3 linked regions of the Prosthecomicrobium sp. N25 genome follow. The protein of the gene in region 1 interacts with the protein of each later gene in a pairwise test. Links are inferred from orthologs where the notes say so. Each region holds a gene or a part of one and is shown on either strand. Other genes may lie near its edges. The genes, in order: WBG79_RS16590, WBG79_RS13415 and WBG79_RS15390.

The links.
Region 2: the proteins of WBG79_RS16590 (region 1) and WBG79_RS13415 interact in binary tests that used the Escherichia coli proteins (3 or more experiments, as listed by UniProt). The link is inferred for Prosthecomicrobium sp. N25 from one-to-one orthologs.
Region 3: the proteins of WBG79_RS16590 (region 1) and WBG79_RS15390 interact in binary tests that used the Escherichia coli proteins (3 or more experiments, as listed by UniProt). The link is inferred for Prosthecomicrobium sp. N25 from one-to-one orthologs.

Annotation. Positions count from the first base shown.
Region 1 is NZ_JBBCAT010000002.1:369,951-375,000, forward strand. What follows is about bases 1,057-3,938. They hold WBG79_RS16590 (P-II family nitrogen regulator), read left to right. Parts: upstream 1,057-2,269; coding sequence 2,270-2,608; downstream 2,609-3,938. Other genes in these bases: tesB (acyl-CoA thioesterase II), read left to right, coding at 1,057-1,921; WBG79_RS16595 (ammonium transporter), read left to right, coding at 2,633-3,938. Also shown: WBG79_RS16580 (ubiquinone biosynthesis hydroxylase), read right to left, coding at 1-905; more of tesB, read left to right, coding at 1,040-1,056; more of WBG79_RS16595, read left to right, coding at 3,939-4,051; WBG79_RS16600 (aminotransferase class I/II-fold pyridoxal phosphate-dependent enzyme), read left to right, coding at 4,313-5,050. UniProt on the Escherichia coli protein: Involved in the regulation of nitrogen metabolism. Regulates the activity of its targets by protein-protein interaction in response to the nitrogen status of the cell.
Region 2 is NZ_JBBCAT010000001.1:2,950,383-2,955,550, reverse strand. The notes cover bases 1,542-4,541. They hold WBG79_RS13415 (two-component system sensor histidine kinase NtrB), read left to right. Parts: upstream 1,542-2,474; coding sequence 2,475-3,608; downstream 3,609-4,541. Other genes in these bases: ntrC (nitrogen regulation protein NR(I)), read left to right, coding at 3,654-4,541; dusB (tRNA dihydrouridine synthase DusB), read left to right, coding at 1,542-2,478. Also shown: WBG79_RS13430 (CinA family protein), read right to left, coding at 1-85; WBG79_RS13425 (bifunctional 2-C-methyl-D-erythritol 4-phosphate cytidylyltransferase/2-C-methyl-D-erythritol 2,4-cyclodiphosphate synthase), read right to left, coding at 82-1,326; more of dusB, read left to right, coding at 1,438-1,541; more of ntrC, read left to right, coding at 4,542-5,093.
Region 3 is NZ_JBBCAT010000002.1:122,003-127,501, reverse strand. The notes cover bases 1,443-4,773. They hold WBG79_RS15390 ([protein-PII] uridylyltransferase), read left to right. Parts: upstream 1,443-1,777; coding sequence 1,778-4,573; downstream 4,574-4,773. Other genes in these bases: murJ (murein biosynthesis integral membrane protein MurJ), read left to right, coding at 4,703-4,773; WBG79_RS15395 (NADP-dependent malic enzyme), read left to right, coding at 1,443-1,673. In the rest of the region: more of WBG79_RS15395, read left to right, coding at 1-1,442; more of murJ, read left to right, coding at 4,774-5,499.

The sequences.
Region 1 (5,050 bases):
GGGTGGATGCCGTGGGCGGCGTCGCCGCAGAGCGCGAAGCGCGGCTTGACCCAGGCGCGGGCGAGGGTGAGGCCGAGCGGATAGGCGTGCCGCGGGCCGGCCTGCCGGAGGGCGCCGAGGTGGCGGCCGAAGCGGCGCTCCAGCTCGACCGAGAAGGTGAAGTCGTCGCCGCGCACCAGGCGGTCGGCCTCGTCGCGGCGTTCCGACCAGACCAGCGAGGAGCGGTGGCGACCGGCCGCATCGTCCGGCAGAGGCAGGATCGCGAAGGGGCCGGAGGGCAGGAAATGCTCCTCCGCCCGGCCCTCGTGAGGGCGCTCGTGCTCGATGGTCGTGACGATGCCGGACTGGCCGTAGTCCCAGTTCACCGTACGGATGCCGGCGAGATCGCGCAGGCGCGAACGCACGCCGTCGGCGGCGACCAGCAGGGCGGCGTCGAGGCGGGTGCCCGAGGCGAGGCGGAGTTCGGCGGCGCTCGTCTTCAGGGTGAAGTCCGCGACCGAGTCGGGGGCGAAGAGGACGACCCCGGCCGCCTCCGCGGCATCCAGCAGGGCGCCCACCATGGCGGCGTTCGGCACCATATGGGCGAAGGGCTCGCCGTCCTCGAGACGGCCGCCGAAGGTCAGGAAGACGGGGCGGACCGCGTCGGAGACGCGCGAATCGGTGACGACCATGTCGAGGATGGGCTGCGCCTCGGCGGCGATCCGGCTCCAGACCCCGAGCCGCTCCAGCATGGCGCGCGCGGCGGCGGCGATCGCGGAGGCGCGGCCGTCGCGGCGGATCGCCTCGCGCGGCTTCGGCTCGACCACCGCGACGGCGAGGCCCGGGTCGGCGCTCTTCAGCGCCAGGGCGAGCGACAGGCCCACGTAGCCGCCCCCCGCGACGACGACATCGAACCGTTCCGGCATGGTGCTCTCCTCCAGGTCGCGCCCCTCATAGCACTTACGCGTGCGGACGGCACCCGGACGGGGGGCACGGTCTCGACGGCGGCGCGGGCCTCGTCTAACTCTCGGGCTCCGCCCCCGGCTCCCCGCGAGGTCCCATGCCGACAGCTGTCGAGACCCTCATCGAGACGCTCGACCTGGAGCCCCTCGAGGTGAACCTCTTCCGGGGGCGCTCTCCGCAGGTGGGCTGGCAGCGGGTCTTCGGCGGGCAGGTGATCGGGCAGGCGCTGGTGGCGGCCACGCGGACCGTGGAAGGCCGGCCGGTGCATTCGCTGCAGGGCTATTTCCTGCGGCCCGGGGATCCGGCCGTGCCGATCGTCTACCAGGTGGACCGGATCCGCGACGGCGGCAGCTTCACGACGCGGCGCGTGCTGGCGGTGCAGCACGGCGAGGCGATCTTCTCCATGTCGGCGTCCTTCCACCGCGCCGAGGCGGGCTTCGACCACCAGATCCCGATGCCCGAGGTGCCGCAGCCGGAGGACCTGCCGAGCGAGAAGGACCTGCTGGCGAGCGTCCTGCAGGACGCGCCAGAGACCGTGAAGCGCTACTGGCAACGGGCGCGGGCGATCGAGCTCAGGCCGGTGGATCCGCGCCATTACGTCAGCCGGGAGAAGCTGGCCCCGAGCCAGTATGTCTGGGTGCGGGCGACCGGGCCGATCCCGGACGTGCCCGGGCTCAGTGCGGCCGTGCTCGCCTACGCGTCCGACCTGACCCTCCTGGACACCGCGCTGTTCGCCCATGGGCGGTCGGTGTTCGACCGCGACCTCAAGCTCGCCAGCCTCGACCACGCGATGTGGTTCCACCGCCCGGTCCGGCTCGACGACTGGCTCCTCTACGCCCAGGACAGCCCGTCGACCTCGGGCGGCCGCGGCTTCAACCGCGGGTCGCTCTACGACCGCAACGGCGTCCTGATCGCCTCGACGGCGCAGGAGGGGATGGTGCGCCGCACCGTCCCGAAGGACGACTTGCCTAATCGGTGATCACTGGCAGTCCCGCAGGATCGGCCGGGACGTTGCGTCCCTTGCAGTGTATCTGAGCATTTTTTGGGCACTCGATTGGGACCGTGACGGGGATGCCCTCCGCAGTCCCGATCTCTCTGCCGCCTTTTTAGGCATGTTTGGGCACGGTCTGCGTCTCCGACGTATCCGCGGACCCGAATTCGAAAGTCACGCCAACGATTTGAGCCGCATCGGCGAAACTGGCACGGACCTTGATTCCACAGCTACCACCGGAGGCAGAGCGCTCAGCGGATCGGTCGCCGAACTCAATCCACGGCGCCGGGCGCCGGAGTGGCCCGCCCGGCGGGCGCAGGAAACGGGAAAGACCAGATGAAAATCGTGATGGCCATCATCAAGCCGTTCAAGCTGGACGAGGTGCGCGACGCCCTCACCACGATCGGCGTGCAGGGGCTGACCGTGACCGAGGTCAAGGGCTACGGGCGGCAGAAGGGGCACACGGAGATCTACCGCGGCACCGAATACGCGGTGAGCTTCCTGCCCAAGATCAAGATCGAGGTGGCCGTGTCGTCCGACCAGGTCGACAAGGTGGTCAACGCGATTTCATCCGCCGCCAAGACCGGCCAGATCGGTGACGGCAAGATCTTCGTCTACGGAATCGACCAGGCCGTCCGCATCCGCACGGGCGAGACTGACGTCGAGGCGCTTTGAGACATCCTAAGGAGTAAGTTGCAGATGACTCTCGTCCGCTCCCTCGACCGGATCTCGTCGGCCGCCAAGGCCGCGTCCGTGTCCGTCGGCGTCCTCGCCCTCTCGACCGCCGCCGCCCTGGCGCAGGCCGCCGCCGAGACGCCCGCCGCCGCGGCGCCCAACATCAACAAGGGCGACACGACCTGGATGCTGGTCTCCACCATCCTGGTCGTCATGATGACGGTCCCCGGCCTCGCCCTCTTCTACGGCGGCCTCGTCCGGGCCAAGAACATCCTCTCCGTGCTCATGCAGGTCTTCGTCGGCTTCAGCCTGATCTCGATCCTGTGGGTCGTCTACGGCTACTCGCTCGCCTTCACGGGCGCCGGCACGCCGGGCGACGCGACGGCGCTCACGCCCTTCATCGGCACTCTCGACAAGATGATGCTGAAGGGCGTCGGCATCGACGCGGCCGCGGAGACGTTCACCAAGGGCGTCTACATCCCGGAGCTGACCTTCGTCATCTTCCAGCTCACCTTCGCGGCGATCACCCCGGCGCTGATCATCGGCGCCATCGCGGAGCGGATGAAGTTCTCGTCCGTGCTCGCCTTCCTGGTCCTGTGGTTCACCTTCTCGTACCTGCCGATCGCCCACATGGTGTGGTGGTGGGGCGGCCCGTCCGCGCCGGCCGACTCGCCCTCGGGCTTCCTCTACGGCATGGGCGCGCTCGACTTCGCCGGCGGCACGGTGGTGCACATCAACGCGGGCATTGCGGGCCTCGTCTGCTGCCTCGTGCTGGGCAAGCGCATCGGCTACGGCAAGGACAACATGGCGCCGCACAACCTGACGCTGACGCTGATCGGCGGCTGCCTGCTCTGGGTCGGCTGGTTCGGCTTCAACGCCGGCTCCAACCTGGAGGCCAACGGCCTGACCGCCCAGGCGCTCCTCAACACCATCGTGGCCACGGCGGCCGCGGCGCTCGCCTGGATGTTCGTCGAGTGGATGACCAAGGGCCATCCGAGCCTGCTCGGCGCGGTCTCGGGTGCCGTCGCTGGCCTCGTCGCGATCACGCCGGCCGCGGGCCTGGCGGGCGCGGGCGGCGCCATCGTGCTCGGCGCGGTGGCGGGCGTGGTCTGCCTCTGGGCGGTGGTCTCGCTCAAGGCGATGCTCGGCTACGACGACAGCCTGGACGTCTTCGGCGTGCACGGCGTCGGCGGCATCGTCGGCGCCCTCGGCACGGCCGTGGTGGCGGCGCCGTCGCTCGGCGGCTTCGGCGTCGGCGAGTACACGATCGCGGGCCAGTTCGTCACTCAGGTCAAGGCGGTCGCCGTCTCGGTCGTCTGGTCGGGCGTGGTCTCGCTGGTCGCCCTGATGGTGGTCAAGGTCCTGTTCGGGCTGCGCGTCAGCGAGCAGGCCGAGCGCGAGGGCCTCGACATCGCCACCCACGGGGAGCGTGCCTACAACTGAGCCGTCGGTTCCCTCGCGCTGCCGGGTCCTCCTCCCTCCGGTCCGCGATGACGGCCACTTCACCCCGGACGGTCTTCCGTCCGGGGTTTTTCTTTGCGTGCGGGCCGTTGCTTGCGGGTCACCGGCCACGGCGCTACCCCTGGACCGCGGCGCCCGCCCGTGTTCGCGAATTCCTCGTCGATGCGGCAAAGCCGACCGGCTTGGTTAACAGCCCCTTTACCCGTCCGCCTTAGCCTCACCTCGAACAAGGTCCCCTTGCCCATGTCCGCGTCCGGTCCCGTTCCGACGACCTCCCCTGCCGCCGGCCGTGCGGTGTTCGCCTCGCCGTTCCAGCGGCTGAACGATCTCGTGGCCGGGATCCAGCCCGGCAAGCCGCCGATCGTGATGGCGGTCGGCGAGCCGCGGCATCCGGTGCCGGGCTTCGTGGGGCCGGTCCTCGCCGGCGAGATCGACGGCTTCGGGCGCTACCCTGCCATCAAGGGGACGGACGCGTTCCGGGCGGCGGTCGCCGGCTGGCTCGGCCGGCGCTACGGAATCGAGGGGCGGATCGATCCGGCCACCATGGTGCTGCCGCTCAACGGCTCGCGCGAAGGCCTGTTCTTTGCGGCGCTCGAGGCGCGCATGTCGACCGCCAAGTCGGTGCCGAACCCCGCCATCCTGGTGCCCAACCCCTTCTACCAGGCCTATGCGGCCGGCTGCGTGGCGGCGGGCTGCGAACCCGTGCTGGTGGCGGCCGGCGCGGCGACCGGCTTCCTGCCGGACCCGGACGCGCTCGACCCGGCGCTCCTCGCCCGCACGGTCGCGATGTTCTTCGCCTCGCCCGCCAACCCGCAGGGGGCGGTGGTGTCGCGCGAGGGCTGGCAGAGCCTGATCGAATTGGCGCGCCGGCACGACTTCGTGCTGCTCGCGGACGAGTGCTACTCCGAGATCTACCGGGACCGGCCGCCGGCGGGCGTGCTCGAAGCGGCGGCCGCGATGGACGGCGGCTTCGACCGCGTG
Region 2 (5,168 bases), on another replicon or contig:
CGGCGGTGGCGACGGTCAGCCCGGCGGCCCGGGCCTTCGCGACGAAGGCCGAAGCGGCAGGGAGCAGGGGCGCGAGGTTCGTCATCGGCGGGCGGGCTCGAAGGGCAGGCGGATCGTGGCGGTCGCGATCGCGGCAATGCCCTCGCGGCGTCCCACGAAGCCGAGCGCCTCGTTGGTGGTCGCCTTCACGCCGACGCGGTCGACGTCGATGCCGAGGATGTCGGCGACGCGCGCGCGCATCGCCTCCCGGTGCGGCCCGATCTTCGGCGCCTCGGCGACGATCGAAATGTCCGCATGGGCGATCATGCCGCCCCGGGCGGCAACGCGGCGCGCCGCCTCGCGCAGGAACACGGCCGAATCGGCGCCCTTCCAGCGCATGTCCGAGGGCGGGAAGTGGCTGCCGATGTCGCCGTCGCCGAGCGCCCCGAGGATCGCGTCGGTCAGGGCGTGCAGCGCCACGTCCGCGTCGGAATGGCCCTCCAGTTTGTGCGTGTGCGGTATACGGATGCCGGCCAGCACGACCGCGTCGCCCTCCGTGAACCGGTGCACGTCGTAGCCCGTGCCCACCCGCACGTCTGCGAGGGCCAGCATCTCCTCCATCCGCAGCCTCCGTTCCGCCGCGACGAGGTCGTCCGCGGTGGTGATCTTGACGTTGCCGGGGTCGCCCAGGACGGTGCGCACCTCAATCCCTGCCCAGCGCGCCACGGCGGCATCGTCCGTGAAGTCGTGGCGACCGGCGGCCGCGGCGGCCTCGTGGGCCGCCAGGATCCGGGCGAAGCGAAAGCCCTGCGGCGTTTGAGCCGCCCAGAGCCCCTCGCGCGGAATCGTTTCGAGAAGCAGACCCGAGGCATCGGCCTTCTGCACCGTGTCGACCACCGGGACGGCGGCCAGGACGGCCTCGGCCTCCCGCAGCGCCGCCACCGTGCGCTCGATGACCGAAGATGAGACGAAGGGTCGCGCCGCATCGTGGATGAGCACGATGTCCGGCTCGTCGGGCGCCAGCGCCCTGAGCCCCGCCAGCACCGACGCCTGCCGTGTCGCTCCGCCCGCAACCGGGTCCGCGATGCCGGCGAGGCCCGCCCTGCAGGCCTCGAAGTCGTCCCGGAACGCGGGATCGATCACGGTCAGGATGCTGCCGATCGCCGGATGCGCCGCAAAGCGGGCGAGCGTGCGCGCGAGCAGCGGCTGTCCCCAGAGATCGAGATACTGCTTGGGCCGGCCGCCGACCGCGCCGGCAAGGCGACGCCCCGACCCGGCGGCGACGATGATTGCAGCAACTCGGGGTTGATCGCCGGCGGAGGGGACCGGCCCTGCCTTGTCCGTCATCCGTATCCCTCGGATGTCATGCGCGAAAGCCTGTGTTGCGCCGCGGGAAGACGCTTGCTCTTGCGGCAAAATCTGCCAAAGATGTAATCACGTGGTTTCGATGCACACTGAATGAGCACGAATGTGAGTTCCTCGACCCCCGACGTCGCCACGCAACGGTGCGTGAGGCTCGGACGATACCAGTTCCGGTGCCCGGTGTATCTGGCTCCGATGTCCGGCGTCACCGACCTGCCGTTCCGCCGGCTCGCCGCGCGGTTCGGATGCGATCTCGTCGTCACCGAGATGGTGGCGAGCGAATCGCTGGCCGAGGGCGACCCGGAGATGGCGCTGCGGCTGGCCGGCCAGGGCATGGCGCCGCATGTGGTGCAGCTCGCCGGGCGTGAGGCGCACTGGATGGCCGAGGCCGCGCGCATGGCGGAGGCGAACGGCGCCGATGTCGTCGACATCAACATGGGCTGCCCGGCGAAGCGCGTCACAACCGGCTGGTCCGGGGCCGCCCTGATGCGCGACCTGGACCTCGCGGTGGAGCTCATCCGCGCCACGGTGGCCGCGGTCCGCGTGCCCGTGACCTTGAAGATGCGCCTGGGCTGGGACCGCTCCAGCCTGAACGCGCCCGAACTCGCCCGCCGCGCCGAGGCCGAGGGCGTGCAGCTCGTCACGGTCCACGGCCGCACCCGGGACCAGTTCTACGAGGGCTCGGCCGATTGGCCCGCCATCCGGGCCGTGCGCGAGGCGATCGCCATTCCCCTGATCGCCAACGGCGACGTCCTCGGCCTCGCCGACGCGCGCCGGATCCTCGCCGAATCCGGGGCCGACGGCGTCATGATCGGGCGCGGGGCGCAGGGACGCCCCTGGCTGCCCGGCGCCGTCTCGCGCGCCCTCGCGGGCGCTCCCTCTCTGCCGGAACCCACGGGCCCCGAGCTGGCCGACCTCGTGGTCGAGCACCACGCCGCGATGGTCGAGCACTACGGCGCGCCGAAGGGTCTCCGGGCCGCCCGCAAGCACCTCGCCTGGTACTTCGACGCCGCCGAGGCGGGCCGGCCGATCGCCGCCGCCCTGCGCCGTGTCGCGCTCACGTCCTTCGACATCCCCGCCATCCACGCCGCCGTCCGCGAGGCTCTCGCCGGCACGGCCGTCAGGAGAGCCGCATGACCACCAACGCGGCGCGCACCCCGCGCCAGTTCCCCGACCCGACCGCCTCGGCCTCCGCGGCCGTGCTCAACGCGCTGCCGAATCCGGTGGTGATGATCGGCGCGGACGGCATGATCCTCGAGGCCAACGACTCCGCCCAGAACTTCTTCCAGGCGAGCGCCGCCTTCATGCGCCGGCATGCGCTCTCCCACTTCGTTCCCTTCGGCAGCCCGCTCCTCGAGCTGATCGGCCAGGTGCGCGAGCGGCAGGCACCGGTCTCCGAATACCGCGTCGACGTGTCGAGCCCGAGGATCGGGACCGAGAAGGTGGTCGACATCTACGCAGGTCCCGTCATCGACGAGCCGGGCGCCGTGGTGGTGATGCTCCAGGAGCGCACCATGGCCGACAAGATCGACCGGCAGCTCACCCATCGCGGCGCCGCCCGCACGGTGACGGGCCTCGCCGCCATGCTGGCCCACGAGATCAAGAACCCGCTGTCCGGGATCCGCGGGGCCGCCCAGCTCCTGGAGCAGTCCGTCGACGACCAGGACCGGGCGCTCACCCGCCTGATCTGCGACGAGGCGGACCGGATCGTGAAGCTGGTCGACCGCATGGAGGTGTTCTCCGACGAGCGCCCCATCGAGCGATCCGCGGTCAACATCCACACGGTCCTCGATCACGTGAAGCGGCTCGCCCAGTCGGGATTTGCCCGCAAGGTCAAGATCGTCGAAGAGTACGACCCGTCCCTGCCGCCGGTCCTCGCCAACCGGGACCAGCTCATCCAGGTGTTCCTGAACCTCGTCAAGAACGCCACGGAGGCGATCGGCGACCAGCCGGACGGCGAGATCGTGCTGACCACGGCCTACCGCCCCGGCGTCCGCCTTTCCGTGCCGGGATCGAAGGACAAGGTCACGCTGCCGATGGAGTTCTGCGTGCGCGACAACGGTCCGGGCGTGCCCGAGGACCTGCTGCCGCACCTCTTCGACCCCTTCGTCACCACCAAGACCAACGGCTCGGGCCTCGGGCTCGCGCTCGTCGCCAAGATCGTCCGCGATCACGGCGGCGTCGTGGAATGCGAGAGCCAGCCGCGCCGAACCACGTTCCGCGTGCTCATGCCGGCCTATTCGGGTCCGGCGCGCGGGGGCAACTGATCGACGGCGCCGGCCCAGGCGGCGCCCGCAAGGAAGGATAGCACCATGCCCTCCGGCAACATCCTCGTCGCAGACGACGATGCCGCGATCCGAACGGTCCTGAACCAGGCGCTCTCCCGCGCCGGCTACGAGGTGCGGCTGACGTCCAACGCGGCCACCCTATGGCGCTGGGTCGCGCAAGGGGAGGGGGACCTCGTCATCACCGACGTGGTGATGCCCGACGAGAATGCCTTCGACCTGCTGCCGCGCATCAAGAAGCTCCGGCCCGACCTGCCGGTCATCGTCATGAGCGCGCAGAACACCTTCATGACCGCCATCCGGGCCTCCGAGCGCGGCGCCTACGAGTACCTGCCGAAGCCCTTCGACCTGAAGGAACTGATCACCATCGTCGGCCGGGCCCTGGCCGAGCCCAAGCACAAGCGCAGCGCCGAACCGGAGCCCGACGCCGAGGCGATCCCGCTCGTCGGCCGCTCGCCGGCCATGCAGGACATCTACCGCGTCCTCGCCCGCCTCATGCAGACGGACCTGACCGTCATGATCACGGGCGAGTCCGGCACCGGCAAGGAGCTCGTCGCCCGCGCGCTGCACGACTACGGCAAGCGCCGCAACGGACCCTTCGTGGCCATCAACATGGCGGCGATCCCGCGCGACCTGATCGAGTCCGAGCTGTTCGGACACGAGAAGGGCGCCTTCACGGGCGCGGCGAGCCGGTCGGCCGGCCGCTTCGAGCAGGCGGAGGGCGGCACGCTCTTCCTGGACGAGATCGGCGACATGCCGATGGACGCCCAGACCCGGCTCCTGCGCGTGCTCCAGCAGGGCGAGTACACCACCGTCGGCGGCCGCACCCCGATCAAGACCGACGTGCGCATCATCGCGGCGACCAACAAGGACCTGCGCCAGCTCATCAACCAGGGGCTCTTCCGCGAGGACCTCTACTTCCGCCTGAACGTCGTCCCGCTGCGCCTGCCGCCACTGCGCGAGCGCTCCGAGGACATCCCCGACCTCGTCCGCCACTTCTTCTCGCTCGCCGAGAAGGAGGGCCTGCCGGCCAAGCAGATCGAGCAGGCGGCCCTCGACCGGCTGCGCCGCTACCGCTGGCCGGGCAACATCCGCGAGCTCGAGAACCTCATCCGCCGGCTCGCCGCGCTCTATCCCCAGGACGTCATCACCGCCAACGTGATCGACCAGGAGTTGAGCCAGCCGGCGCTGATCTCGCCCCCCGAGGAGAAGACCGGCGACGAGGGCATCTCCGCCTCCATGGAGAAGCACCTCACCACCTATTTCGGCGGCTTCGGCGACGGCCTGCCGCCGCCCGGCCTCTACCACCGCATCCTGCGCGAGGTGGAATACCCGCTGATCGGCGCCGCCCTCGCCGCCACCCGCGGCAACCAGATCAAGGCCGCCGAACTCCTCGGCCTCAACCGCAACACCCTGCGCAAGAAGATCCGCGACCTCGACATCCAGGTGATCCGGTCCTCGCGCTGAGGACCGTCGGGCCGGAGCCCGTCGCTCGCCCGGCACGGCACGACCGTGCTGCGGGGTAGGGCGGGGCCGACCCGG
Region 3 (5,499 bases), 250 kb from region 1 along the record:
ACGGGGCCGGCGCGGCCGGCATCGCCTGCATCGAGCTGCTCAAGGCGCTCGGATTCCGGCACGAGAACGTCATCCTCTGCGACACCAAGGGCGTCGTCTACAAGGGCCGCGTCGAGGGCATGAACCAGTGGAAGTCGGCCCATGCGGTCGAGACCGACGCCCGCACCCTCGCCGACGCCATGGTGGGGGCCGACGTCGTTTTCGGGCTTTCGGCCAAGGGCGCCTTCACGGACGCGATGATCCGCTCCCTCGCCCCGAACCCGATCATCTTCGCCATGGCGAACCCGGACCCGGAGATCACGCCCGAGGAGGTCGCGGCGATCCGGGACGACGCCATCGTGGCGACCGGCCGGTCGGACTACCCGAACCAGATCAACAACGTGCTCGGCTTCCCCTACATCTTCCGCGGCGCCCTCGACGTGCGGGCGAGCCGCATCAACGAAGAGATGAAGGTCGCCGCCGCCCGCGCGCTCGCCATGCTGGCCCGCGAGGACGTGCCCGACGAGGTCGCCGCCGCCTACAGCGGCCACCGCCCGAAGTTCGGCCGCGACTACATCATCCCGGTCCCGTTCGACCCGCGTCTGCTCTCCGCCGTGCCCTCGGCGGTGGCCGAGGCGGCCATGCGCTCCGGCGTCGCCCGCCGCCCGATCGCCGACCTCGACGCCTACCGCCTGCAGCTTTCCGCCCGCCGCGACCGGGTCGCCGGCAGCCTCCAGCGGATCTTCAGCGAACTGCGCGCCCGGCCGAAGCGCGTGGCCTTCGCGGAGGGCGAGGAGGAGCAGGTGATCCGCGCCGCCGTGTCCTTCGCGGCCCAGGGCCTCGGCACCCCGATCCTGATCGGCCGCGAGGACCGCATCCGCGACACCGCAGCCCGCGCCGGCATCGAGCTCCGGGGCGTGCAGGTCCACAACGCCGCGCTCTCGGACCGCAACCGGGTCTATGCCGAGACGCTCTACGCCCGCCTGCAGCGCAAGGGCTGGCTCTTCCGCGACTGCCAGCGCGTGGTCAACCAGGACCGCAACCACTTCGCCGCCCTGATGCTGGCGCACGGCGACGCCGACGCCATGATCTCCGGGGCGACGCGACACGCCGCCACCGTCCTCGACGACGTCCGCCGGGTCATCGACCCCCGTCCCGGTCACCGCGTGATCGGCGTCTCGCTGGTCATCGCCCGCGGCCGGACCGTGGTGGTCGCCGACACCGCCGTCACCGAGATGCCGACCGGCGAGGAACTCGCCGACATCGCCACCGAGGCGGCCCGCGCCGCCCGCAAGCTCGGCTACGAGCCGCACGTGGCGCTGCTCGCCTACTCCACCTTCGGCCAGCCGCCGGGCGAGCGCTCCGCCAAGGTCCAGGAGGCCGTGCAGATCCTCGACCGCCGCGGCGTCGACTTCGACTACGACGGCGAGATGTCCGCCGACGTTGCCCTCGACCCGGAGAAGATGGCCGCCCACCCCTTCTGCCGGCTGAAGGGACCCGCCAACGTGCTCGTCATGCCGGCGCTCCATTCCGCCGCCATCTCGACCCGGATGCTGCAGGAGCTCGGCGGCTGCACCGTCATCGGCCCGCTGATCTTCGGCCTGGAGAAATCCGTCCAGATCGTCCCGCTCGGCGCCAAGGATTCCGACCTCGTCAACATGGCGGCGCTCGCCGCCTACGGGGTGGACGCCTGACCGGCCGGCCGCGCCGGTCGGGCTCATCCGTTCTTGTGGAATCCGCAACGGCTCGGCGCTAACCTCGCGCCCCTTCGAGGGGCGCTGAGCGGGACCGGACCACCATGGCAACACACAAGGGCTTCGAGTCCCTCGTCGACGCGGACGCGCTCAGGCGGCGCCTGGCGGCCTTCGTCGAGCCCGGTTCGGACGGCGGCAATCCGGCCATCCGCGCCAAGGTCCTGTCCGCCCTGAAGGAGGTCCGGGCCGCCACCCGCGCCCGCATCGAGGCCCTGCTGCTCGAGGACCGCCGCGGGTCGCTCTGCGCCGAGCGCCTCTCCTACGTGCAGGACCAGATCATCCGGGTCGTCTACGACTTCGCCATCCAGTTCGTCTATCCGGTCAAGAACCCCTCCTCGGCCGAGCGCATGGCGATCACGGCGGTCGGCGGCTACGGCCGCGCCACGCTGGCGCCGGGCTCCGACATCGATCTCCTGTTCCTGCTTCCCTACAAGCAGACGCCCTGGGGCGAGAGCGTCATCGAATACATCCTCTACATGCTGTGGGACCTCGGCCTGAAGGTCGGCCACGCCACCCGCAACGTCGAGGAGTGCATCCGCCTGTCGCGGTCGGACCTAACCATCCGCACCGCCATCCTGGAGGCGCGCTACATCTGGGGCGACGAGCCGCTGTTCCGCGACCTGACCCGCCGCTTCGACGAGGATGTCGTCCGCAACACCGGATCGGAATACATCGCCGCCAAGCTCGGCGAGCGCGACGACCGCCTGAAGCGCCAGGGCACGTCGCGCTACCTGGTCGAGCCGAACATCAAGGAGGGCAAGGGCGGCCTGCGCGACCTGCAGACCCTCTTCTGGATCGCCAAGTACTTCTACCGCGTCCGCCAGCCCGAGGACCTGATCGGCGCGGGCGTCCTCTCCAAGGCGGAGTATGTCCGCTTCAAGCGCTGCGAGGACTTCCTCTGGGCGGTCCGCTGCAACATGCACTTCGTCACCAACCGCTCGGAGGAGCGGCTGAGCTTCGAGCTGCAGCGCGAGATCGCTCGCCGGCTCGGCTATGTCGAGCGTGCCGGCCTGCGCGCCGTCGAGCGTTTCATGAAGCACTACTTCCTGGTCGCCAAGGACGTCGGCGACCTGACGCTGATCTTCTGCGCGGCGCTCGAGGAGCAGCACGTCAAGACCGCGCCGGTCCTGAACCGCTTCATCAGCCGCTTCACCCGCCGGACCCGCAAGGTGCTCGGCGGCGGCGCCTTCACGGTCGACAACGACCGCATCAACGTCGCGGACGCGGACGTCTTCCGGAAGGATCCGGTCCAGCTCATCCGGCTCTTCGCCATCGCCGACAAGGAGAACCTGGCGTTCCACCCGGACGTCCTCAAGCTGGTCACACGCTCGCTCAAGCTGATCGACGACGACCTGCGCCGGAACCGCGAGGCGAACACGCTCTTCCTCGACGTGCTCACCTCGCGCAACGACCCGGAGACCATCCTGCGCCGGATGAACGAGACCGGCGTGCTCGGCCGCTTCGTGCCGGAGTTCGGCAAGGTGGTCGCGATGATGCAGTTCAACATGTACCACCACTACACGGTGGACGAGCACCTGATCCGCTCCATCGGCGAGCTGTCGCTGATCGAGAAGGGCAGCCGCGCCGCAGAGCTTCCTCTCGCCACCGAGCTGATGCCCGGCATCCAGAACCGCCGGCTCCTCTACGTCGCCCTCTTCCTGCACGATGTCGGCAAGGGCCGGCCGGAGGACCACTCGTTCATCGGCGCCCGCATCGCCGCCCGGCTCTGCCCGCGCTTCGGCCTCTCGCCGGCCGAGACCGACACCGTGGTCTGGCTGATCGAGAAGCACCTGGTCATGAGCGTGGTCGCCACCAGCCGCGATCTCAACGACCGCAAGACGATCCGCGATTTCGCCGAGGTGGTGCAGAGCCCCGAGCGCCTCAAGATGCTGCTGATCCTGACCGTGGCTGACATCCGTGCCGTCGGCCCGGGCGTCTTCAACGGCTGGAAGGGCCAGCTCCTGCGCACGCTCTACTACGAGACCGAGCCCTACCTCGCCGGCGGCCACAGCCAGATCACCCGCGACCAGCGCGTCGCGGCGGCCAAGCGCGAGCTCTCCGACAAGCTCGCGGGCTGGAGCGATGCCGAGAAGGCCGCCTATGTCGAGCGCCACTATCCGCCCTACTGGCTGCGCGTCGACCTCCCCAGCAAGCTGAACCACGCCGAGTTCATCCGGGCGGCCGACCGGGCCGGCAGGAAGCTCGCCACCCGCGTGACGCCGCGCGCCTTCCAGGGCGTGACCGAGATCACGGTGCTGGCCTCCGACCACCCGCGCCTCCTGTCGATCATCGCCGGGGCCTGCGCGGTGGCGGGCGCCAACATCGTCGACGCCCAGATCTACACGACCACCGACGGCCTCGCCCTCGACACGATCTACGTCAGCCGCGAGTTCACCGACGACGGCGACGAGCAGCGCCGCGGCAGCCGCGTCTCGGCCCTGATCGAGAAGGCGCTCGCCGGCGAGGAGCGGCTGCCGGAGCAGATCGAGCGCAAGGCGCTGGCCAAGCCCCGCGTCAAGGCCTTCCAGCTGCCGACCGACGTGATCGTCAACAACTCCTGGTCCGACCGCTTCACCGTCATCGAGGTGTCGGGCCTCGACCGCCCCGGCCTCCTCTACGACCTGACCCGCGCCATCTCGGACCTGAACCTGAACATCGCCTCCGCCCACATCGCCACCTTCGGAGAACGCGCCGTGGACGTCTTCTACGTCACCGACCTCTTCGGCCAGAAGGTCGAGGCCAAGGCGCGCGAGCGTGTCGTGCGCGAACGCATGATGAAGGCCTTCGACGGCACCCGCGACGAGGCCGGGCCGGCCCCAAAGCGCGCCAGCGCCGGCTAGCGGCCGGCAAGCGGGTCCAAGCCGGCCGGACCGCGAACAGTCGGGGGGATAACCCGGCCGGACTCCGTCCGTTCTGGCGACAGCCGCGCCTGCCTGCGTTATAAGCAGGTCCCATCCGGCGGAGCGCGCATGTCCCTCGTCCGCAACTTCATGAGCGTCGGCGCCGCCACCCTGGCGAGCCGGGTGCTCGGTTTCCTGCGCGACACCCTGATCGCCGCCGCGCTCGGCACCGGTCCGGTCGCGGACGCCTTCGTGGTCGCCTTCCGGCTGCCCAACCTGTTCCGCCGCCTCTTCGCCGAGGGCGCCTTCAACGCCGCCTTTGTGCCCCTCTACGCCCGCGTGCTCGAGGCCGAGGGGGAGGGCGGCGCCCGCCGCTTCGCCGCCGACGTGCTGGCCGTCCTGCTGGTCGCGGTGCTCGCCTTCTCGGGCCTCGCCATGCTGGCCGCGCCGGGGCTGGTCTGGGTGCTCGCGCCCGGCTTCGCGGCCGACCCGGAGAAGTTCGGCCTCGCCACGCTCCTGACGCGGATCTGCTTCCCCTACCTGGCCGCCATGGCGCTGATCGCGCTGATGGGCGGCATCCTCAACGCGCACCGCCGCTTCCTCGCCGCCGCGCTCGCCCCCGTGCTCCTCAACCTCGTGCTGATCGCGGCGCTGCTCGCCGCCCTTTCGGCCGGCCTCGCCCGCACCCGCGAGGCGGGCATCTGGCTCGCCGCCGGCGTTTCCCTCGCCGGCCTCGCCCAGCTCGCGCTGGTGACCGTCGCGGTAAGCCGCGCCGGCTGGGCCCCGCGCCTCGTCCGCCCGCGCTGGACGCCCTCGGTCGCCCGGCTCCTCCGGTTGGCGGTGCCGGGCGCGATCGCGGGCGGCATCGCCGAGATCAACATCGTGGTCGGCACCATGATCGCCTCCCTGTCGGCGGGCTCGGTGGC